Regions from separate parts of the Agrobacterium burrii genome, predicted to be linked through region 4. Evidence: predicted binding sites of a transcription regulator. Region 4 holds the regulator's gene; each other region holds the start of a gene.
The links. Region 4 encodes LexA, which represses DNA repair genes until DNA is damaged. Its sites were predicted from a motif close to TGTTCNNNNTGTGTTCNG; they were not measured.

Region 1 (5,919 bases), on a different contig from region 4:
TGGCGATGAGGTTGGCCATCGGGTCGGACGTTTGCGAGGGATGCGACATTTTTTCAACCTGCTCCGGCTGTAGGAAGATGTCATATGGTCTATAGTGCGCCGATGATGGGTGCACAAGATTTGAGGAGAAGCGCGATGCTGGACGTGGTGGTGGCAGGCGGCGGATATGTCGGCCTTTCGGTTGCTGTCGCAATCAAGCAGGCGGCCCCACACCTCAATGTGCAGGTGGTCGAGGCTGCTCCGGAGGATGTCTGGAAGAAGGATGTCCGCGCCTCCGCGATTATCGCGGCGGCCACACGCATGCTCGATGTTTTCGGCATATGGAACGAGATCGAACCTGAGGCCCAGCCGATCAACAGGATGATCGTCACCGATTCGAAGACCGCCGATCCTGTTCGTCCGGTGTTTCTGACCTTTGATGGAGCAGTGGAAGAGGGTAGGCCGTTTGCCCATATGGTTCCGAACGTCGCGATGGTCGGGGCGCTCAGGGGGCTTTGCGAGCGTCTTTGCATCGAAATTCGCCACGGCCTCAGTGTTTCCGGCTTTACCGCAGGTGCGCAATCGACGGCGATCAGCCTTTCCGACGGCTCATCGCTAGACGCGCGATTGTTGATTGCCTGCGACGGGGTCCGCTCAGCGCTGAGAGATATGGCCGGTATCAAGACTGTGCAATGGGACTATGATCAGGCTGGTATCGTCACCACCGTCGAACATGAGCGGCCGCATGAGGGCTGCGCGGAGGAACATTTCCTGCCGTCCGGTCCCTTCGCCATCCTGCCGCTGAAGGGAAATCGTTCCTCGCTCGTCTGGACAGAACGCAAGGCGGATGCCAACCGGCTGGTGGCCGCCGATGATCTGGTGTTCGAGGAGGAGCTGGAGCGCCGGTTTGGCCACAAGCTCGGCCCTGTCCGTCCCGTCGGTCCCCGACGCGCCTTTCCGCTTGGCCTGACACTGGCACGCTCCTTCGTTGCGCCGCGTGTGGCACTTGCCGGCGATGCCGCGCACGGAATTCATCCGATCTCGGGCCAAGGCCTCAACCTTGGCTTCAAGGACGTTGCGGCGCTGGCCGAAACGGTGGTCGAGGCCGACCGGCTTGGCCTCGATATCGGCTCTCTCAACGTTCTGGAGCGTTACCAGTCTTGGCGGCGTTTCGACACCTTGCGGATGGGCGTGACGACGGATGTGCTGAACCGGCTTTTCTCCAATGATGTCGGTCCAATCCGCATCATGCGCGATTTCGGTCTGGGTGTGGTCGATCGTTTGCCGGGTCTGAAATCCTATTTCATCGGTCAGGCTGCGGGCACGACGGATGCGAATGCGCCGCGCCTGCTCACTGGCGAGGCGCTCTGATCCGGCCTTTTCCGCATGTTCCGGACCGGCTTTCCTATGATTGCCGCTTGACAGCCGATTCCGGTATTTTCTGCCGGTAGGCTTCGCCATAAAGCTGAATCCGGCCAAGGACTTATCCGGATTCATAATCTGGTATGAGCTGTGTCTTCGCCAACCAGATGTTGCGGAGAACAAAAGCTGAATCACGCGAAGTCAGCGATTCGTATTCGATTCGTTCGCAAACTGTTCTTTGCTCCTTCTGATTCCGTTTTCACCGGATTCTTTTTATTCCCTTAACCAGCTGAATCTGAACGGAAAATTGCGGCAAGTAGGCGTCTTGCACCAGTTTACAATCAAGGCCTATTGCCTTTGCCGACGGGCATTGCCATGTGTGGTGCGTGCGGCCCGCCTTAGCGACGGCGGGCGGCGCGGCCAAGCAGATGAAGTCGATTCGCGGATAGTACGTTGAATTTTCGCCCCATGATCCTGAGCGGCCGCGGTGTCACGGCCGTTCTCGGCCCCACCAATACCGGCAAGACCCACTACGCGATCGAGCGGATGGTGGCCCATGGCAGCGGTGTCATCGGCCTGCCGCTGCGTCTTCTGGCGCGTGAGGTCTATACCCGCTTGGTTGAAAAGGTGGGTGCGCCGAATGTGGCGCTGATCACCGGCGAAGAAAAAATATCTCCGCCCAAAGCCAAATATTCCGTCTGCACGGTGGAAGCCATGCCGCGCGAGACGACGGCCGCTTTCGTCGCGATCGACGAGGTGCAGTTGGCCGGCGATCTGGAGCGCGGCCATATCTTCACCGACCGCGTGCTGCATTTACGCGGGCGGGAGGAAACGCTGCTTCTGGGTGCCGGCACGATGCGCCCGATCCTGCAAAAGCTGCTGCCGGGCATTACGGTGGTGGAGCGGCCGCGCCTGTCGCAGCTTTTCTATGCGGGCCAGAAGAAAATCACCCGCCTGCCGCAACGCACGGCGATCGTCGCGTTTTCGGCAGAAGAGGTCTATGCCATCGCGGAACTCGTTCGCCGCCAGCGCGGCGGCGCGGCCGTGGTGATGGGCGCGCTCTCGCCGCGCACGCGCAATGCCCAGGTCGGGCTTTACCAGTCGGGCGACGTCGAATATCTCGTGGCGACGGACGCCATCGGCATGGGCCTCAACCTCGATGTCGATCATGTCGCGTTTGCGCAGGACCGTAAGTTCGACGGTTACCAGTTCCGCAATCTCAATCCGGGCGAGATCGGCCAGATTGCCGGCCGCGCCGGCCGCCATCTTCGCGATGGCACCTTTGGTGTGACCGGCCGTGTCGATCCGTTCGATGATGAGTTGGTGGAACGCATCGAAACCCATCAGTTCGATGCGGTGAAGGTGCTGCAGTGGCGGACGAAAAATTTCGATTTTTCCTCCATTGCCAATCTGCGTCTCAGTCTGGATGCCGCGCCTGCGATCCAGGGTCTTTCCCGCGCCTTGCCGGCAATCGACCAGCAGGCGCTCGAATATTTGTCACGTTATCCTGAGATCAACGACGTGACGACGACCGATGCGCGGGTGGAAAAACTCTGGGAGGCTTGTGCACTTCCGGACTATCGCCGCATCGCACCCGCCCAGCATGCGGATCTGATCTCGACGCTCTATTTCGATCTGGTAAAACGTGGCACGGTGAACGAAGATTTCTTAAGCGAACAGGTGCGCCGCGCCGATCGTACCGATGGAGAAATCGATACCTTGTCTGCAAGGATTGCGCAGATCAGAACATGGACTTATGTATCGAACCGCCCAGGATGGCTTGCCGATCCGACACACTGGCAAGAAAAGACGCGGGAAATCGAAGATCGATTGTCCGATGCTCTACATGAAAGGTTGACGAAACGCTTTGTTGATCGCAGGACATCTGTGCTCATGAGGCGCCTGAGAGAGAATGCGATGCTTGAAGCTGAAATCAGTGTAAATGGTGATGTCTTCGTAGAAGGACATCACGTCGGCCAATTGGCCGGGTTCCGGTTCACGCCGGTGCCGGGAATGGAAGGGCCGGATCAGAAGGCCGTTCAAGGTGCGGCCCAGAAGGCGCTCGCTCTCGAATACGAGGCGCGTGCGGCGCGTCTGCATGCCAGTGGCAACGGCGATCTCGCTTTGAGCTCCGATGGTCTGGTTCGCTGGTTGGGCGAACCGGTGGCCCGCCTTTCGGCAGGTGATAACATTATGAAGCCGCGGGTGATCCTCGTCGCCGACGAGCAGTTGAGCGGCAATGCCCGTGATCATGCGCTGGCGCGTGTCGAACGTTTCGTCAATCACCAGATTGCGACCGTGCTGAAGCCGCTGGACGATATTTCGCGCGCCGAAGACCTTCAGGGTCTGGCGAAGGGGCTGGCGTTCCAGCTGGTAGAAAATCTTGGCGTTCTGTTCCGCCGCGACGTCACCGAAGACGTGAAGTCGCTGGATCAGGATGCGCGTGCCTCCATGCGCCGTTACGGTGTGCGTTTCGGCGCCTATCATGTTTTCCTGCCTGCGCTTCTCAAGCCCGCTCCGGCGGAGCTTGTCACGCTGCTCTGGGCGCTGAAGAATGACGGCCTCGGCAAGCCGGGTTATGGCGATCTCATTCCGGTTCTGGCCGCCGGCCGTACCTCGGTGGTGACGGACCCCGCATTCGAGCGGATGTTCTACAAGCTTGCCGGTTTCCGCTTCCTCGGAAAGCGCGCCGTGCGTATCGACATTCTCGAGCGCCTGGCCGATCTCATCCGTCCGCTGTTGCAGTGGAAGCCTGGCCAGCAGCCGCGTCCGGAAGGTGCCTATGACGGCCGCCGTTTCACGACGACGACTGCGATGCTTTCCATTCTCGGCGCGACGCTCGACGATATGGAAGAGATTCTCAAGGGTCTTGGTTACCGCGCCGACCAGGTGACGGCGGAGGAGGCGCAGGTCTTCCTCGCCAGCCAGACCGGTGCTGCCGCCCCGGCCGCCGCTGAGGCGGTGGTGGAAGAGGAAAGCGCCGAGACCGAGCAGGATGAGCCGGCCTCCGAAGAGCAGGCGTCAGAGACGGCGGCTGTCGCGGAGAGCGAAGCTGTTGATGAGACGTCGGTCGTGGAAGCCGTCAGCGAAACCGCTGCGGAGACGCCTGTCGCGGAAGCCGTTGCCGAAGAGGCTGGTGCAAGCGAGGCCGTGTCCGCAGAAAGCACGGAGGCTGCAGAGCCGAAGCCTGTTCTTTTGTGGCGTCCGGGTGGCCGCAACGAAAATCAGCGCAGCGAAAACCGTCGTCCCGGCAATCGCGGTCAAAACCGTGAACAGGCTCCCCGTGAGCAGGGCGAACGTCGCGGCGAAGGCCGTCGTGACAACCGTGACGGCGCAAATCGCGAAGCTGCCAATCGTGGTGGCGAGGGCGAGCGCAAGCGTGATGGCGGACGTCCTGACCGTGGCAATCGCAACGATCGTCAAGACCGTGGTGAGCGCAAGGACAGGCCGGACCGTAATGACCGTGGCGGAAAGCCGCAGGGTCAGCAGCGTTTCGAAGCCAAGCCGCCACGCAAGGAGAAGCCGATCGATCCGGATTCGCCTTTCGCAAAGCTCGCTGCTCTCAAGGAGCAGTTGAAGAAATAAGCCCATGGGGAGCAACGAACAGCCACTGGAGAGCACGCGTCAGCGTCTGGACAAGTGGCTGTTCTTTGCCCGCATGGCCAAATCCCGCTCGCTTGCTCAAAGCTATATTCAGTCGGGTAAGGTCAAGGTCAACGGTGTCACTATCCGCCAGCCCAGCCATCTGGTGAAGGCCGCTGACCGGCTCGATATCGGTTTCGAGCGGATGGACAAGGTGCTTGTCATCAAATCCGGAGGGGAGCGACGCGGACCCTACGAGGAAGCCAGACTTCTCTACGACGATCTGACGCCGCCACGGGAGCCTTCTGACAGGTTGAGCCCGCTGGAGCAGGCGATGCGCGAGCCGGGCAGCGGCCGTCCGACAAAAAAAGAGCGTCGGGCGCTCGACAGGTTTTTGTCCGATAGTGACGGAAGCAAAGATTAGAATAAACCTCCAGGTCGGCCCCGTTTTCAGAATTGTTTATCCTTGCTATCTGAAGTCAAAGGCATTACCTCCTTTGCGAAATTGCCCTGTCTGAATTCCGGGCGTCGGCTTGTGTTCCGAAGCTCAAAGACCCGGTCTGCATATTCTGGAGTTCATCATGACATATGTCGTGACCGACAACTGCATTCGCTGCAAATATACCGATTGCGTTGAAGTCTGCCCCGTTGACTGCTTCTACGAGGGTGAAAATTTTCTCGCGATCAACCCCGACGAATGTATCGATTGCGGTGTGTGCGAACCGGAATGTCCCGCCGAGGCGATCAAGCCCGATACGGAGCCGGGTCTCGACAAGTGGCTGAAGCTCAATACGGAATATGCGGCGATCTGGCCAAATATCACCATCAAGCGTGATCCCATGCCCGAGGCCAAGGAAATGGACGGCGTTGAGGGCAAGCTGGAGCTTTATTTTTCCGCAGAGCCCGGTCAGGGCGACTGAATTTCGACGATACGGCGTCTTTAGCGCCGTCATTTCTAGAGCCCTCGCAGCACAGGCGCGAGGGCTTTTTGCTGAA
Region 2 (5,919 bases), 110 kb from region 4:
GCTTACCTGCGCACCTTCGAGCGCCTTGGTCTGCGCGCCATTCCCATGCGTGCCGATACCGGCCCGATTGGCGGCAACCACAGCCATGAATTCATCATTCTTGCTGATACCGGCGAATCTGAAGTCTTCTGCCACAAGAGCTTCCTCGATCGCGCCATCCCGGCCGAAAACACCGACTTCGACGATGTCGCAGCCCTTCAGGGCGTATTCGACGAGTGGACGGCCGATTATGCCGCTACCTCCGAAATGCACGACGAAGCCGCCTATGACGCCATTCCCGATGGTGAGCGTCTTTCGGCACGCGGTATCGAAGTTGGCCACATCTTCTATTTCGGCACCAAATATTCCGAGCCGATGGGGGCGAAGGTGCAGGGCAAGGACGGCAAGGAACACCCTGTCCACATGGGTTCTTATGGCATTGGCCCGACACGCCTTGTTCCCGCCATCATTGAAGCATCGCATGATGAGAACGGAATCATCTGGCCGGCCTCGGTCGCTCCTTTCGATGTCGTCATTATCAACATGAAGGCAGGCGATGCGGCCTGTGATGCGGCTTGCGAAAAGCTGTATTATTCGCTCTCCAACGCCGGCAAGGATGTTCTTTACGACGATACCGACGACCGTGCGGGCCAGAAATTCGCCACTGCCGATCTGATTGGTGTACCGATGCAGATCATCGTCGGCCCACGTTCCGTCGCGAATGGCGAAGTCGAAGTGAAGGACCGCAAGACCGGCGAACGTGAAACCGTCACAATCGAGGCGGCAATGAACAAGGCGCTTGCCTAAGCGCAACGGAAAGATGGGAGCGGCCTTCACCCGAAGACCGCTCCAGTTTAATGCGCAGATGCCGCAGAGATTGGGACCGGTCTTTGAAAGGACCGATCTTGCAATTTGAGATCAGGGAGACGACATGGCAAAAGCCGAGGCTGACAAGGGTGCGGCTCCTTCCGCCAAGGGAAAGACCGCTCGGCCTTTTTCCGCTTTTGAACGCATGGTGGCGTGGCGCTATCTGCGGTCGCGGCGCAAGGAAGCGTTCATTTCCGTCATTGCCGGTTTTTCCTTCGTCGGCATCATGTTGGGTGTCGCGACGCTGATCATCGTCATGGCTGTCATGAACGGCTTCCGCACTGAGCTGATTTCACGCATTCTCGGCATTAACGGCCATATGATCGTGCAGCCGATCGACCAGCCCTTCAACAATTACGATGAGCTGGCGAAGAAGTTTTCCGCCGTGCCGGGCGTCACCATGGCCCTGCCGCTGGTGGAGGGCCAGACCTTGGCCTCCGGCCGTGGTGGTGCAGGCTCCGGCGCGCTGGTGCGCGGTGTGCGCCAGGAGGACATCGACAAGATCAAGGAAGTTGCCAGCAACATCAAGACCGGCGACCTCGTCGGATTCATGGCAGGCGATGGCGTTTTGGTCGGCTCGAGGCTCGCCGCGCAGCTTGGCGTGACGGCTGGCGACGATATCACCCTCATTTCTCCGGAAGGCGACGTGACGCCGATGGGCGTCAATCCGCGCGTCAAATCCTACAAGATATCAGGCGTCTTCGAGATCGGCATGTCGGAATATGACGCATCGATGATCTATATGCCTCTTTCCGAAGCCCAGCTTTATTTCAACGCCGACGGCATCGTGCAATCCATCGAGCTCTACGTCAGCCGGCCTGATGATGTCGACGGCATCCGGCCGCTGGTGGAGCAGGCGGCCGAACGGCAGATCTATATCACCGACTGGAGACAACGGAACCAGACCTTCTTTTCCGCCCTGCAGGTGGAAAGAAACGTGATGTTCATGATCCTCACCCTCATCGTTCTGGTGGCGGCGCTGAATATTATTTCCGGCCTGATCATGCTGGTGAAGGACAAGGGCAGCGATATCGCCATTCTGCGCACCATGGGCGCCAGTTCCGGCGCGGTCATGCGGATATTTTTCATGACCGGCGCAGCCATCGGCACGGTCGGCACCTTTGCCGGTGTGGCGCTCGGCGTCATCGTCTGCCTCAATGTGGAATCCATCCGGCAGTTCTTCTCGTGGATATCAGGCACGGTGCTGTTCGATCCGCAGCTCTATTTCCTCAGCCAGCTGCCGGCCGAAATGGATATCAGCGAGACCATCACCGTCGTCATCATGGCGTTGACGCTTTCTTTCCTGGCAACGATCTTTCCAGCATGGCGGGCTTCCAAGCTCGATCCGGTGCAGGCCCTGCGTTACGAATAAGGACTGCTTCGCAATATGGCAAAAAAAACAGTGCTGCGGCTTACCGGCGTGGAACGGACCTATGGTCAGGGTGAAACGTCGCTTTCCATTCTGCGCAAGGCCGATTTTGAATTGAGGAGCGGTGAGATGGTGGCGCTCGTCGCCCCCTCCGGTACCGGAAAATCCACACTGCTGCATCTGGCCGGGCTTCTGGAACACCCCGATGCCGGCGAGGTCTTCATCAACGGCGCGCCATGCAACGGCCTGCCGGATGAAACCCGCACCGCGATCCGCCGCAGCGATATCGGCTTCGTCTACCAGTTCCATCACCTCCTACCGGAATTTTCAGCGGTGGAAAATGTGATGATGCCGCAGCTCATCGCTGGCTTGACACAGGCCGAGGCCCGCAAGCGCGCGAGCGCCCTGCTGGACTACATGCGTGTCGGCCATCGCGGCGAACATCGCCCGGCTGAACTTTCCGGCGGCGAGCAGCAGCGCGTGGCGATTGCGCGCGCGGTTGCCAATGCGCCGCTGCTTCTGCTTGCGGATGAGCCGACCGGCAACCTCGATCCCGAGACCGCGCATTATGTTTTCGATGCGCTGGAGGCCTTAGTGCGCCAGTCCGGCCTTGCGGCGATGATCGCCACCCATAATCACGACCTCGCGGCCCGCATGGACCGACGCGTAACGCTTGCAGACGGCAAGATCGTCGATTTCTGATCTGAGCCGGCGATACCGTCCACACGGTTGAGCCGCTTCGCCGCGGCTCCTCCATGGATAGCCTCTTTCTTCCACAATTGAATTTTTTCCGAACCCGGAGGTGTTTTAACCTCCGGGTTTTTTCGCTTTGGAGTCAGAGGCTTGCCCCAGGCGCAAACGGAACCCCATTCGATTCTACCGCGTTAGCAAGGGGAATATCAGCAAAACCCTGTTGACAATCGAACAAAATGAGAACAAAGTTGGAACATAACGAGTAAGGAGAGACCAATGACTGATTTCATCCGTGACGTTGCCGCTTTCGCTTCCATCGCTGTCTTTGTTGCCAGCTTTTCGGTGATCCTCACTGCCCTGTGAAGGAAACACCGGCGCAGAAGCCTGTATGGAGGCCGCAAGGCTGTAGACTTTAAGCGCCGGAAATCGGAAAATCGCCCCCTCGATTCAGAATGACAGGACGACGATATGGGCGATACGGTTGTGCGTGGAGAAAACTCTGACGAAACGCTGAAAACGCCTGGTTTCGTTCATTTGCGGGTTCATTCCGCTTACTCCCTGCTTGAGGGGGCATTACCCCTCAAGAAAATCATGTCCAAGGCCGTCGCAGACGGCCAGCCGGCAATCGCCATCACCGACACCAACAATCTTTTCGTCGCGCTCGAATTTTCCGAAAAAGCGCGTGACGAAGGTTTGCAACCGATCATCGGCTGCCAGGTGTCGATCGACATGCAGGATGCGGCGGAAGATCGCCGCAATCATAACAGCCATCTTGCAAAGCTCCCCGCCATCGTGCTTCTGGCCGCCAACGCCGAAGGTTATGAGCGACTGGTGGATCTGATCAGCTGTGCCTATCTGGATGGCGAGGGCGGCGGTCAATCCGTCCATATTACCCGTGCATGGCTGGAAGAGGCTTCCAATGCCGGCTTGATCGCGCTGACGGGCGCCACCGGCGGTCCGGTGGATATGGCCCTGAGAGAAGGCCATGCTGCACAGGCCAAAGAGCGGCTGCTGGTGCTGAAATCACTCTTCGGTGACAGGCTTTATATCGAATTGCAACGCCAGTCCGGTTACGACCGCTCCCATGAGCGACGCATGATCAGTCTTGCTTATGAACACGATATACCGCTGGTCGCCACCAACGAGGCGTTTTTCCCTTCCAAGGCCGATTACGAGGCGCACGATGCACTGATGGCGGTGGCGCATAACGCCATCGTTTCCGATGACAGCCGCTTTCGCCTGACGCCCGATCATTATCTCAAAAGCCGCGAAGAGATGACGGCGCTGTTTGCCGACATTCCCGAGGCGCTCGAAAGCACCATCGAGATTGCGCTCCGCTGCTCCTATGTGCTGAAAAAGCGCGGACCCATCCTGCCGCGTTTCACCGGCGCCAGCGAGGACCCGGAAGCGGCGCAGCGGGCAGAGGCCGAGGAGCTTCGCCGTCAGGCGATCGAGGGTCTCGATCAACGCCTTGCAGCCCTTGGCATGGCACCGGGCTACATCGAGCAGGAATATCGCGACAGGCTGGATTTTGAGCTCGGCGTTATTGAACGCATGGGTTTTCCCGGTTACTTCCTGATTGTTGCCGACTTCATCAAATGGGCCAAGCAGCAGGACATCCCGGTCGGCCCTGGCCGCGGTTCGGGCGCCGGCTCGCTTGTGGCTTATGCGCTGACCATCACCGATGTCGATCCGTTGCGTTTTTCGTTGCTGTTCGAGCGCTTCCTCAATCCCGAACGCGTCTCGATGCCCGACTTCGATATCGACTTCTGCCAGGATCGCCGCGAAGAGGTGATCCGCTACGTGCAGCGCAAATATGGCCGCGAGCAGGTGGCGCAGATCATCACCTTCGGTTCGTTGCAGGCGCGCGCGGCCTTGCGCGACGTCGGCCGCGTGCTGGAAATGCCCTATGGGCAGGTGGACAAGATCTGCAAGCTGGTGCCCAACAACCCGGCCAATCCCACGCCGCTGTCTAAAGCGATCGAGGAAGAGCCGCGCCTGCAGGAAGAGGCGGACAAGGAACCGGTCGTCGCTCGCCTCTTGGATATCGCCCAGAAGATCGAGGGGCTTTATCGCCACGCTTCCACCCACGCCGCCGGTATCGTCATTGGCGACCGGCCGCTGTCGAAGCTGGTGCCGATGTATCGCGATCCGCGGTCCGACATGCCGGTCACCCAGTTCAACATGAAATGGGTGGAAAGCGCCGGTCTCGTCAAATTTGACTTTCTCGGCCTGAAGACGCTGACGGTGCTGAAGGTGGCTGTCGATTTCGTCGCCAAGCGTGGCATCAAGGTCGATCTTGCCGCCATTCCGCTTGAGGACGTCAAAACCTACGAGATGCTCTCGCGTGGCGAAACCATCGGCGTGTTCCAGGTGGAAAGTGCGGGCATGCGCAAGGCGCTGATCGGCATGCGCCCGGACTGCATTGAGGATATCATCGCGCTGGTGGCGCTTTATCGTCCAGGCCCGATGGAAAACATCCCGGTTTATAATGCCCGCAAACATGGCGAGGAGGAGCTGGAGTCCATCCACCCGACCATCGACCATCTGCTCAAGGAAACGCAGGGCGTTATCGTCTATCAGGAACAGGTGATGCAGATCGCCCAGGTCCTGTCAGGTTATTCGCTCGGCGAGGCCGATCTTCTGCGCCGCGCCATGGGCAAGAAGATCAAGGAAGAGATGGACCAGCAGCGCGAACGTTTCGTCGATGGCGCCATCAGGAACGGTGTGTCGAAACCGCAGGCCAACACCATCTTCGACCTTCTGGCAAAGTTTGCCAATTACGGCTTCAACAAGAGCCACGCCGCCGCTTACGCCATCGTTTCTTACCAGACCGCCTATATGAAGGCGCATTATCCGGTGGAATTCCTTGCCGCCTCCATGACGCTCGATATGGCGAACACGGAAAAGCTCAATGATTTCCGTCAGGATGCCGGCCGCCTCGGCATCGAGGTCGTAGCGCCTTCGGTGCAGACGTCTTTCCGCCAGTTCGAGACGGGTGAAAACCGCAT
Region 3 (5,919 bases), on a different contig from region 4:
ATTGAAGTTCACTATGCCGCCGGCACCGCTGGCGGCATGTCAGTTTTCAGAACTGCCTCGCATTCGACCGAATTCACGCGATGCGCTTCAGATCTTGCTTTCGCATCTGCTTATAGCAAAAGGGCGGAGCATTCTGGAAGCATTCCTCCAAACTCTTCCAACAAGGCGCAAGTCCCACGGCTCAAGCCGCTGTTGGCAGCCTCTCACCCGCGATACGATAGGACACCGCTTCCGCCACATGGATGCGGCCGACCATCTGCTTTCCGTCCAGATCGGCCAATGTTCGCGCGACCTTCAGAATACGATGATAACCACGTGCGGAAAACTTCAGCCGTTCGGCGGCATCGCGCAGCAATTGCAGCCCGGACGCATCCGGTTCGGCATATTTTTCGATCAGGGTCGTCGTGCAGCGGGCATTGGTGCGGATGGCAGGAAACCCCGCCGCCGCATAACGCTCCTGCTGGGCGAGGCGGGCATTGGCGACACGGGCGGCAACCACCGCACTCGGCTCGGACGCGACGGGGCGGATGAGATCAGTGGCAGAAACGGCGGGAACATCAATACGGATATCGATGCGATCCATTAGCGGGCCGGAAATGCGGCCCTGATAGTCGGTTACGCAACGAGGACCTCTGGCGCAGGTGAAGCCCGGCTCTCCCGCCATGCCGCACCGGCAGGGGTTCATTGCCGCCACGAGCTGGATTTGCGCCGGATAGCTGACGCGGTGATTGGCCCGCGCGATGATACATTCACCCGTCTCCAGCGGCTGGCGCAAAGCATCCAGCACCTGCGGCGAAAATTCCGGGAATTCATCCAGAAAAAGAACGCCGTGATGGGCAAGTGAGGCCTCACCTGGTCTGGCGCGCAACCCTCCACCAATCAAAGCCGGCATGGTGGCGGAGTGATGCGGTGTGCGGAACGGCCTGCGGTCCGAAAGCTTGCCACCCGACAATTGGCCGGCGATGGAATGAACCATGGACACTTCCAGTAGCTCTGCCGCCTCCAGCGGCGGCAGGATGGACGGCAGGCGCGCGGCAAGCATGGATTTGCCGGAGCCGGGTGGACCGACCATCAGCAGATTATGGCCACCAGCCGCTGCCACTTCCAGCGCACGTCTGGCGCTTTCCTGCCCCTTGATATCCGCCAGATCGGGCAGATTGACCGGACTGGTCCGGATGGCGGGCACGGGGCGCGAAAGCAGCTGCGTGCCGCGAAAATGATTGGCAAGCGCTATGAGGCTGCGCGGGGCAAGGATATCGATGCCGGCTCCGGCCCAGGCCGCTTCCGGACCGCTTTCAGCCGGGCAGATCAGGCCCTTGCCGAGAGCATTGGCGCCGATGGCCGCCGGCAGCGCGCCGGAGACCACGCCGATGGTGCCATCAAGATTGAGTTCGCCGAGAACCACATATTGGCCGAGCGCCTCCGCCGGTATGGCGCCTAACGCGGCCATGAGCCCGAGAGCAATGGGAAGATCGAAATGCGATCCTTCCTTTGGCAGATCGGCAGGCGCGAGATTGACGGTCACCTTTTTCGCTGGAAGCGCCAGACCCGAAGCATGTAGTGCCGCCTGCACTCGCTCCCGGCTTTCAGCCACTGCTTTGTCCGGCAAGCCGACGATCTGGATGCCAACCTTTCCGGGTGCGACCATCACCTGCACCTCGACGGGCACACCCTCTATGCCCTGAAATGCAACCGTATTGACCTTTGCCACCATGGCCTGCCCCCGCAAACCGGCCGCAACATCAAAGCTTCATGCCCTGTGGCGGCCACCCGCAAGCAACGTGCCACAAGGAAAAGAATAAAACAAGAACATCCGGTGAACAATTTCACGCGGGCGATGTATTTTAGTTGTGTCTAGTTGTACCCACGGAACAAAGGGAGTTCGGTCGGGAAATCGCCTCAGAAATCCTGAGCTTCGCGCTTTTTCTCGATGGCATCCCACAACAGGCTTGCCACGTCGGAACCGCCGAATTTCTGCACTTCACGAATGCCGGTCGGTGAGGTGACGTTGATCTCTGTGAGATAATCGCCGATCACATCGATACCAACAAAGAGGAAACCACGCTCGCGCAGGGCGGGACCGATGCGGCGGCAGATTTCCTTCTCGCGCGCCGTCAGTTCCGTCGGTTCTGGCCGGCCGCCGGCATGCATGTTGGAGCGGGCATCATTTTCCGCCGGCACGCGGTTGATCGCGCCCACCGGCTCACCATCCACCAGCAGGATACGCTTGTCGCCCTTGCGGACGTCAGGCAGATATTCCTGGGCAATATAGGGCTCACGGAACATCTGGCCGAACATTTCCAGCAGCGAAGAGAAATTGCGGTCATCACGCGCCGAATGGAAGACACCCGCACCGCCATTGCCATAAAGCGGCTTGAGGATGATATCGCCCATTTCATTGCGGAACCGGGCGATCTCGGCCACGTCCTTGGTGATCAAGGTCTTCGGCATCAGATCGGCGAATTCGGTAACGAAAATCTTTTCCGGCGAGTTACGCACCCAGGCGGGATCATTGACAACAAGCGTCTTGGGATGAATGCGCTCCAGCAGGTGGGTCGAGGTGATGTAGGCCATGTCGAATGGCGGATCCTGACGCAGATGGATGACATCCATGGTCGAAAGATCAACGCGCTCCGGTTCCGACAGCGAGAAATGGTCACCCTTGATGTCACGCAGTTCCATCTGCTCGACGGTGGCGTAAACCTTGCCGTCACGCATGGAAAGGCGCTCGGGCGTATAGTGGAACAGCCGGTATCCGCGCGCCTGCGCCTCAAGGCTCATGGCGAAGGTGGAGTCACCGGCGATGTTGATGCCGGAGACATGATCCATCTGGATCGCGACGTTCTTGATCTTCGCCATGCGCATGTTCCTCTTGCAGCATAGGGACGCCTTGCCGGCCCACAATGCCCATTGTCCGTCGTTTCAAGCTTCCCCGGAGACCCGAAGAGACCCGGAAATGCTTCCGAAAGCCCGAAAGATGTAGGGCAGCGACCATTCAAAGGCAACTGCTGCAAGCGGTGCTTCGTGTGAGTTTTATTGAACCTTCACAATTCCGTCGACGGAGCCCGAGAGGCCCCGTCGTTTGGACTGTATTACCGGTTCAGGCCGCCAGCTTGTAGGAACTGCCGGAAAACAGTTTGTTCTTGACGCGATAGGCGAGCGCCAGCGCCCGGGGGAATGGACGACGCATGAAGGCGACCTTGCGGACATAGTCATCGACCCGCCAGGTGGCCCATGTTCCAGCCCGGAAATAGGCGACGTCACCGACCCGCAGGATGCTGACCGAACCGTCTTCGGCCGTCACATGCACCTCGCCTTCCAGAATATAGACGGTCTCGTCCCAGCCGAAGAACCAGCGGAATTCACCGGCCGTGCAATCCCACATGGCGGTGCTGGACGCGCGGTCGCCGCTTCGGGAATGATCGGCCGCACGCGCCTTCGGATCGCCGGAAATGATCCAGTCCGGATTGATGGGGGCCGGCTGAAGCCGCAGATCGGTGCAGGATGCGCTGACAACGGCCTCGTCTTTTGCTCCCCGCAGATAGGCCGGCAATATTGGCATCGTGCGGATCGCCATGGTTGCAGCCGCCGCGAACATCATTTTGAACGACATATGAGAAACCCCCCGTGAAATATTGGAGGTCTTCTATCATCGGGATCGTAACAAAGCGGTTTTGACAATCGGCGCAATTTTAGTCATCGCGCCGATTTCTTCCGACGTGATCAGGCCGTCGCCAGCTGAGCGGGCTGTACCTGGACCTGTTCCGCCTTGCCGGCGATGCGTTTACCGGTTTCGTTGGAGAAGAAGTGCAGTTTTTCCGGCGCTATCGTCACCGACAATGCGGCCGGAACCTCGACATCCGGCGGGAAAGCCACTGTCAGGTTCTGGTCGCCGATCATGCCATGCACGAGGCGCTGTGAACCCAGTTCCTCGATATAATCGACGCGCAGCGCAAGGCCCTGCTCGCCCGCCGCGGCAATGCGGAAATCCTCCGCCCGCATGCCCACTGTCACCGACCCCGAAGCGGGCGCAAAACCGTTGAGCGCAAACAGCGACGGACCGATGGCGAGGCTATCGCCATGCAGCTCGGCATTCAGCAGGTTCATGGCGGGAGAGCCGATGAAGCTGGCGACGAAGGTGGAGGCAGGGGTGTGATAAACATCAAGCGGCGCGCCGATCTGTTCGATGCGGCCGCCATTCAACACTACCAGACGATCAGCCAGCGTCATGGCCTCAAGCTGATCGTGGGTGACATAGATGGAGGTGGTGCCGAGGCGCTTTTGCAGACGCTTGATTTCACCGCGCATGGAAACGCGCAGCTTGGCATCAAGGTTGGACAGAGGCTCATCGAACAGGAAGGCCGCCGGTTTGCGCACGATGGCGCGGCCCATGGCGACGCGCTGACGCTGGCCGCCGGAAAGGGCGCGCGGCTTGCGCTCCAGATAGGGTTCGAGCTGCAACATACGGGCGGCTTCGGCCACACGCGCATCGATCTCCGCCTTCGGTGTCTTGCGGTTCTTAAGCCCATATTCCAGGTTCTGGCGCACCGACATATGCGGATAAAGCGCATAGTTCTGGAACACCATGGCAATATCGCGGTCAGCGGGATCGGCCTGATTGACCACCCGGTCACCGATTTTCACCGTGCCTTCGGAGATGTCCTCAAGCCCGGCAACCATGCGCAGGAGCGTGGACTTGCCGCAGCCGGAGGGGCCGACGAGAACGATGAACTCGCCATCCCTGATGTCGATATCGACGTGATGCACGGCGCGCACGCCGCCATGATAATCCTTGCAGACCTGACTGATTTCTATAGCGGCCATTTCGGTCTCCTTATTTATCGCTCTCGGTGAGGCCCTTGATGAACCAGCGCTGGAATATAATGACGATCAGCACCGGCGGCAGCATAGCCAGAACGGCGAGCGCGAAAGCTTCGTTATAATCGGGGATTTGCGAACCGACCCAGACCTGCAGGATCGACTTGATGCCGCGCATCAGGGTGAAGAAACTCTCATCCGTCGTCATCAGCATCGGCCAGAGATACTGGTTCCAGCCATAAACGAACATGATGATGAAGATCGCCGCCATCATGGTGCGCGACAGCGGGATGATGATGTCGATAAAGAACTTGACCGGACCGGCGCCGTCGATACGGGCAGCTTCCAGCAATTCCTCCGGAATGGATTTGAAGAATTGCCGGAAATAGAAGGTGCCTGTCGCAGACGCCAGAAGCGGCACGATCAATCCGGTATAGGAGTTCAACAGGCCAAGTTTGCTCATCACCTCGTAGGACGGCATGATGCGCACTTCGAGCGGCAAGAGCAGGGTCGTAAAAATGATCCAGAAAGCGAGTGTAGCAAAGCGGAAGCGGAAATAGACGATCGCATAGGCCGCCGTCATCGACAGGACGATCTTGCCAACGGCGAAACCCACACCGAGGATCAGCGAATTGATGATCATGTTGAGACCGGTAATCTGCCCGGTGAAGCCGCCCTTCTGGGTCAGGACCTTTTCGTAAGTTTCGACGAAATTCTCGCCCGGAAGGATCGCCAGACCGCTGCGATGGATTTCCGCCGCCGTATGTGTGGACGTCATGAAAGCCACGATAACAGGCAATATCAGGAACAACGCGCCTGTTATCAACACCAGATGATCGAGGGGTTTTGTCTTGTACATCGTCTTTTCCCTCAATTGTAATGGATGCGCTTCTCGATGAAGCGGAACTGGATGATGGTGAGGACGAAGACGACCAGCATCAGGATGACGGACTGGGCCGAAGAGCCGCCAATGTCATTGCCGCGGAAACCATCGAGAAACACCTTGTAGACCAGCGTAATCGGGTTGTTCGCCGCCTTGTCCTTCACCATCACGTCGATGACGCCGAACGTATCGAACAGGGAATAGGTGATGTTGATGAT
Region 4 (5,919 bases):
GGATCCACAAGCGGGATTGTGGATGGATCCTCGGGTCAAGCCCGAGGAGGACGTCTCATGCATTGATATGCATCTGGCCAACCATGGCACGCCAGACAGCGGGCCATGTCGCCAAACCCCAGCGTGAATTATCCGCGCAGGATCGAACGGCCGGCGTAAGCAGCCTGCGGACCGAGCATCTCTTCGATGCGGATCAGCTGGTTGTACTTTGCGAGCCGGTCGGAACGGGCAAGCGAGCCGGTCTTGATCTGACCGCAGTTCGTCGCGACAGCGAGATCGGCGATGGTGGAATCTTCCGTTTCGCCAGAGCGGTGCGACATGACGGCGGTGTAGCCGGCCTTGTGCGCGGTTTCCACCGCATCCAGCGTCTCGGAGAGCGAACCGATCTGGTTGACCTTGACGAGGATGGAGTTTGCAACGCCCATCTTGATGCCGTCACGCAGACGCGCAGAGTTGGTGACGAACAGATCGTCGCCAACGAGCTGGCACTTGTTGCCGACGAGATCGGTCAGCGTCTTCCAGCCTTCCCAGTCGTCTTCGGCCATGCCGTCTTCAACCGAGATGATCGGGTATTTGTTGACAAGCTCGGCCAGATATTCAGCCATTGCGCCCGGCTCCAGCGTGCGGCCTTCGCCTTCGAGAACGTATTTGCCGTCCTTGAAGAATTCGGTCGATGCGCAGTCGAGGCCGACATACATGTCTTCGCCCGGACGGTAACCGGCCTTTTCAATCGACTTCATGATGAAATCGAGCGCAGCCGGCGCGCTTTCCAGACCCGGTGCAAAACCGCCCTCATCGCCGACATTGGTGTTGTGGCCCTGTGCGGACAGTTCTTTTTTCAGCGTATGGAACACTTCAGAACCCATGCGCACGGCTTCGCGGATGTTTTCCGCGCCGACCGGCAGGATCATGAATTCCTGGAAATCGATCGGGTTGTCGGCATGTGCGCCGCCATTGATGATGTTCATCATCGGAACCGGCAGCAGATGCGCGTTCGGGCCACCGACATAACGGTAAAGCGGCAGGCCGGAAGCTTCGGCCGCAGCCTTGGCGATGGCGAGCGACACGCCGAGGATGGCGTTGGCGCCGAGGCGCGACTTGTTCGGCGTACCGTCAAGCGCGATCATCATCTGGTCGATCTGGATCTGGTTTTCGGCATCGAAACCGCCGATGGCGTCGAAGATTTCCGTGTTGACGGCTTCGACCGCCTTTTCCACGCCCTTGCCGAGATAACGCTTGCCGCCATCGCGCAGCTCAACCGCTTCATGCGCGCCGGTGGAGGCGCCGGAAGGAACGGCCGCACGGCCCATGGAGCCGTCTTCGAGGTAAACATCGACTTCAACAGTCGGGTTGCCGCGGCTGTCGAGGATTTCGCGCGCGATGATATCGGTAATGGCAGTCATGGTCTCTCCCTTGGGAATGGAACAGATATTTTCCGTCGCCTGTCTTAGACGATGACGAAGAAATTACAATGACGGCGGGCGGCAGAAACGGAGCGCCCGCCATTTAAAATCGATTGGCACAAACCGCGCCAGCCCCTTAGGCTTTGGTGATCGCGTCGAAGGCCAGAAGCTTTTCCAGCAGTTTCGGCATGTCCTTCAGGTGCACCATGTTGGGGCCGTCGGATGGTGCATTGTCCGGGTCCTCATGGGTCTCGATGAAGAGGCCGGCGACACCGACAGCGACCGCCGCACGCGAAAGCGTCTCGACGAACTCGCGCTGACCGCCCGTCGAACCGCCCTGCCCGCCCGGCTGCTGCACCGAATGGGTGGCGTCGAAGACGACAGGCGCGCCGAGCGACGCCATGATCGGCAGCGAGCGCATGTCGGAGACCAGCGTGTTGTAACCGAAGGACGCACCGCGCTCGCATAAGAGCACATTCGGGTTGCCGCTCTCATTGAGCTTGGCCAGCACGTTCTTCATGTCCCAGGGCGCCAGGAACTGGCCCTTCTTGACGTTGATGACACGGCCGGTTTTGGCGGCGGCAACGAGAAGATCGGTCTGGCGGCTGAGAAAAGCCGGGATCTGCAGCACATCCACCACTTCGGAGACGACGGCGCATTGTTCCTCGGTGTGAATATCGGTCAGAACAGGAAAGCCGAATTCCTTCTTGAGATCGGCGAAAACGTGCATCGCGTTGTCAAGGCCTATGCCGCGCTTGCCGGAAAGCGAGGTGCGGTTCGCCTTGTCGAAAGAGGATTTGTAAACGAGGCCTATTCCAAGCTTGTCGCAAAGCTCCTTCAGCACGCCCGCAATCATGAAGGCATGTTCGCGGCTCTCCATCTGGCAGGGGCCGGCAATCAGCGAAAAACGCTCGGTATTGGAAAAGGAAACCTTGCTGGCGCCATCGCCGGCGGTGACTTTGAGATTGTTCGTAACGCTCATCATTTTTCCTCGAAGGCGAAGGCAACGCCCTGACCGGGTGCTGCGGGCACCACCAGCCGGCCGCCCGTTTCTGCGCAGGACACGCCATTAGCAGCAAGTGCTGCTTCTGTCACGGCAAGATCGCGAACGGAAAAGACGATGCCTGCGCCGCGCAATCCATCGCCGCCCTCTTCGGGAGCATTAAAGGCATGTCTGCCAAAGACTGGATTTTGCGTCAATCTTATGCGGGCATTGCCGGTTGCGAAAACCACATCACCATCCGGGGACACTTTGCCATCACAGCCAAAAACAGTTTCGATCAGCCGCACCGCATTCACATCACCACCGGCAAACAGGACGATCTCGCTGAGGCCGGAAACGCCATTGGCATGGCTCTCCAGCACTGAACGGTCGCCCGGCAGGGCCTGCAACCGCTGGCAACTGAACAGGAAGAAATCCGCAGCGGAACCACTGGCTGCAAAAGCCAGCCGGAAGGCCGCTTCGCTCTGCGAACCATCAGGCATTTTGACCGGCCGCGAAAATTCAAAGACATTTCCGGCCGAAATGCCTGAGGCTACGAATCGGTCGTGATCGCCAGGAGCGTCCTGTGTTGCAGCGACCAGAGCGGAAAATCCCTCCCCTGCGACATGTTTCCGGAAGGCCTGATCCCGCCCGGTGAACACATTTCCCCGGTCAATCGAGGCATTATAGTTAGCCGGGTTAGCAATTGCGAGAGGTTCCAGATAGGTGCCGTCAGCGAAAAAAACGCAGGCATTCTGCGTGCCGAAAGGGTGGAGAGCCGCTGGTGCTACCGTAAACCCAAGGTTTCCAAGGCGATTAACGGCAATGCCAAGGACATCCACAGGCAGAACGAGATGGTCGACACGGTATGCTTTCGTCATTTTCCTGCTTCCTGCTCTCACATCCGGCATAGCGATGCCGGAACGGTCCGAAAGGCAGAAAAGCACAATTTCGTGCTTTCAGGCAAATCATCAAAACAACGGATAGCAGCTTCACGAAATTTTAGGGGATTGCGGAACACATATGGAACATATAGTGTTCGTTCTGTATTTGTTTCACGATCTCCACGACGATTCTCAAGGGTGTTTTCCTCATGCTCACGCGCAAACAGCAGGAATTGCTTCTCTTCATTCATGAACGAATGAAAGAGTCCGGCGTGCCGCCCTCCTTCGATGAAATGAAGGACGCACTCGATCTTGCTTCCAAATCCGGTATCCACCGGCTGATTACCGCCCTCGAAGAGCGCGGTTTTATTCGCCGGCTACCTAACAGGGCGCGGGCGCTTGAAGTCATCAAGCTTCCGGAGGCCTATACGCCGGGCGCGAGGCCGCAACGCGGCTTTTCGCCAAGCGTCATCGAAGGCAGCCTTGGCAAACCGAAGACGCCGGAACCCGCACCAGCGCCAAAGGCTCCGGCCAACGATCTCGGCGGGGCGGTCACCGTGCCGGTCATGGGCCGCATCGCCGCCGGCGTGCCGATTTCCGCCATCCAGAACAACACCCATGATGTTGCCGTGCCGGTGGACATGCTGGGTTCGGGCGAACATTACGCGCTCGAGGTCAAGGGCGATTCGATGATCGAGGCCGGTATTTTCGACGGCGATACTGTCATCATCCGCAACAGCAATACCGCCAATCCAGGCGATATCGTCGTAGCGCTGGTGGATGATGAGGAAGCGACGTTGAAACGCTTCCGCCGCAAGGGTGCTTCCATCGCGCTTGAAGCAGCCAACCCCGCTTATGAAACCCGCATCTTCGGGCCTGATCGGGTAAAAATTCAGGGCAAGCTGGTCGGGCTTATACGTCGTTACCATTGATCTGAATTCGCCGTCATCCTCTCGAAACAGGCATCGTCATGAGGCTAACCCTGTCGAAGATGACGGCAATTTCCTAATTCGGCAGACTATGTGAGTGTCGGGAAAGCTTATCCTTCCCGCAGACGGACGCAACCTGTCTGGTAGAGATCAGTTCCAGTCTCATATGGATATCCTTGTCGCGCTCTTCTCTCCGGCGTGTTGTCACCACTGCGTCATATACCGTGGGCTTTTGGTCGCGTGAGGTCGTTTACGCTTGAGGGATATGGCTGGCCTGGCGCTGCCGCCAAATGGTGACACGCGGTGCAAAGCCCCTGCCATTCATCAACGCGATTTATGGGTGTCATTGATTATTTTCGATATTCCATCATGCCCCGACAGGTATAGAAATGCGCGTCATATCCGGGAGATAAGCCATGTACGATCTTTATATCGCCAACAAGAACTACTCCTCATGGTCGCTGCGGCCGTGGGTGTTGATGCGCACGCTCGGTATCGCTTTTGATGAGAAACTTGTTCCGTTCGGCGAAGGCGTCGCCTTTTCCAGCTTTTCGCCAACCGGCAAGGTGCCGTGCCTTGTCGATGAGGGCGTGACGATATGGGAAACGCTGTCTATCGCTGAATATCTCGCCGAACGGCATCAGGGCGTCTGGGCGAGCGACAAGCAGGCACGTGCATGGTCGCGTTCGGCTGCGAGTGAAATGCATGCCGGCTTTTCCTCGCTGCGCAATCTTTATCCGATGTCAGTCGGTATTCGGGTCAAGCCGAAGGATGGCGATCTTGGACTTGCGGCAGACATAAAGCGCATCGATGTGCTCTGGAGCGAAGGTCTGACAAAATTCGGCGGCCCATATCTTGCCGGTCAGAAATTCACGGCGGTCGATGCTTTCTTCTGCCCGGTCGCGTTCCGTTTCCAGACCTATGGCGCTGAGCTCTCGACTGCGGCAAAAGCCTATTGCGATCGGCTGCTCGCCCTGCCCGCCATGCGTGAATGGTATGAAGCCGGATTGAAGGAGATCTGGCGCGACGCGGCGCATGAACAGGAAATCAGCGGCATTGGTGAATTGACTGCCGATCTGCGTGTGAAGGTCTGAGGATCCATGCTGGCGGCGTTTATTGCGACGCCAGCAACTGCCTGACCGGTTCCGGCACCTCATATTCGAAACGGTCGCTTTTCCAGTCGTAATAGCGGTGCTCGCTCCATGGCCTGTCCGCCCCGGCAATCGCCGCACGCAGCCGTCCCACGACCGCAGACTGATCGCTTCCGGCAAAGTTTATTTCCACTGAACCAATGCGCCGCAATATATCGCGGTTGAGCAGAAGCGCTCCTGAGCGGCATTGTGAAAACGAGGTCCTGCGGGAAACGACGACAATATCGGCGATGTCGCAGGCTTTTCCAGCAAACCGGCCGTCTTCCAGAACGACAATCCATTCACCACTGCCGGCGCGCGCCACGCACCATATGCCTTTGCTGCAGGTGAAGACGCCGGGTGCCGCATCTTTCAGCGCCGCCGTCATCTGCCGCGTCACCACCCTCATCTCTTCCGGCGTGAGCTTTGATTTTGTGGTCAGGCCTACACTGGTTACTGCGGCATTCGCTTTAAGAATGACCGGCGGCACGGGCTGTTCCGGCAGCAGCAGCGCCCTTTGCCACTGGCCGTATACAAAGCCCTGCGGTCGCGTTTTTGTCGTATAGGCCTTGCCGTCTTCCAGCAACGCCA

Region 1: the regulator LexA is predicted to act here: its motif matches at 1,563-1,580, upstream of JZX89_RS18750 (helicase-related protein).
Region 2: the regulator LexA is predicted to act here: its motif matches at 3,147-3,164, upstream of dnaE (DNA polymerase III subunit alpha).
Region 3: the regulator LexA is predicted to act here: its motif matches at 1,795-1,812, upstream of JZX89_RS12035 (YifB family Mg chelatase-like AAA ATPase).

Annotation. Positions count from the first base shown of each region.
Region 1 covers NZ_JAFLNA010000010.1:142,403-148,321, forward strand. The annotation lists gene tesB (acyl-CoA thioesterase II) at 1-49, opposite strand, end outside; gene JZX89_RS18745 (ubiquinone biosynthesis hydroxylase) at 106-1,350, shown strand; gene JZX89_RS18750 (helicase-related protein) at 1,810-4,926, shown strand; gene JZX89_RS18755 (RNA-binding S4 domain-containing protein) at 4,931-5,347, shown strand; gene fdxA (ferredoxin FdxA) at 5,505-5,843, shown strand.
Region 2 covers NZ_JAFLNA010000001.1:320,408-326,326, forward strand. The annotation lists gene proS (proline--tRNA ligase) at 1-786, shown strand, start outside; gene JZX89_RS01760 (lipoprotein-releasing ABC transporter permease subunit) at 911-2,218, shown strand; gene JZX89_RS01765 (ABC transporter ATP-binding protein) at 2,234-2,917, shown strand; gene dnaE (DNA polymerase III subunit alpha) at 3,377-5,919, shown strand, end outside.
Region 3 covers NZ_JAFLNA010000005.1:236,395-242,313, reverse strand. The annotation lists gene JZX89_RS12035 (YifB family Mg chelatase-like AAA ATPase) at 182-1,714, opposite strand; gene gshB (glutathione synthase) at 1,900-2,859, opposite strand; gene JZX89_RS12025 (cupin domain-containing protein) at 3,101-3,613, opposite strand; gene JZX89_RS12020 (sn-glycerol-3-phosphate import ATP-binding protein UgpC) at 3,724-4,824, opposite strand; gene ugpE (sn-glycerol-3-phosphate ABC transporter permease UgpE) at 4,835-5,677, opposite strand; gene JZX89_RS12010 (ABC transporter permease subunit) at 5,689-5,919, opposite strand, start outside.
Region 4 covers NZ_JAFLNA010000001.1:426,930-432,848, reverse strand. The annotation lists gene eno (phosphopyruvate hydratase) at 129-1,403, opposite strand; gene kdsA (3-deoxy-8-phosphooctulonate synthase) at 1,540-2,385, opposite strand; gene JZX89_RS02265 (VOC family protein) at 2,385-3,266, opposite strand; gene lexA (transcriptional repressor LexA) at 3,479-4,201, shown strand; gene JZX89_RS02255 (glutathione S-transferase family protein) at 4,615-5,292, shown strand; gene JZX89_RS02250 (ComEC/Rec2 family competence protein) at 5,312-5,919, opposite strand, start outside.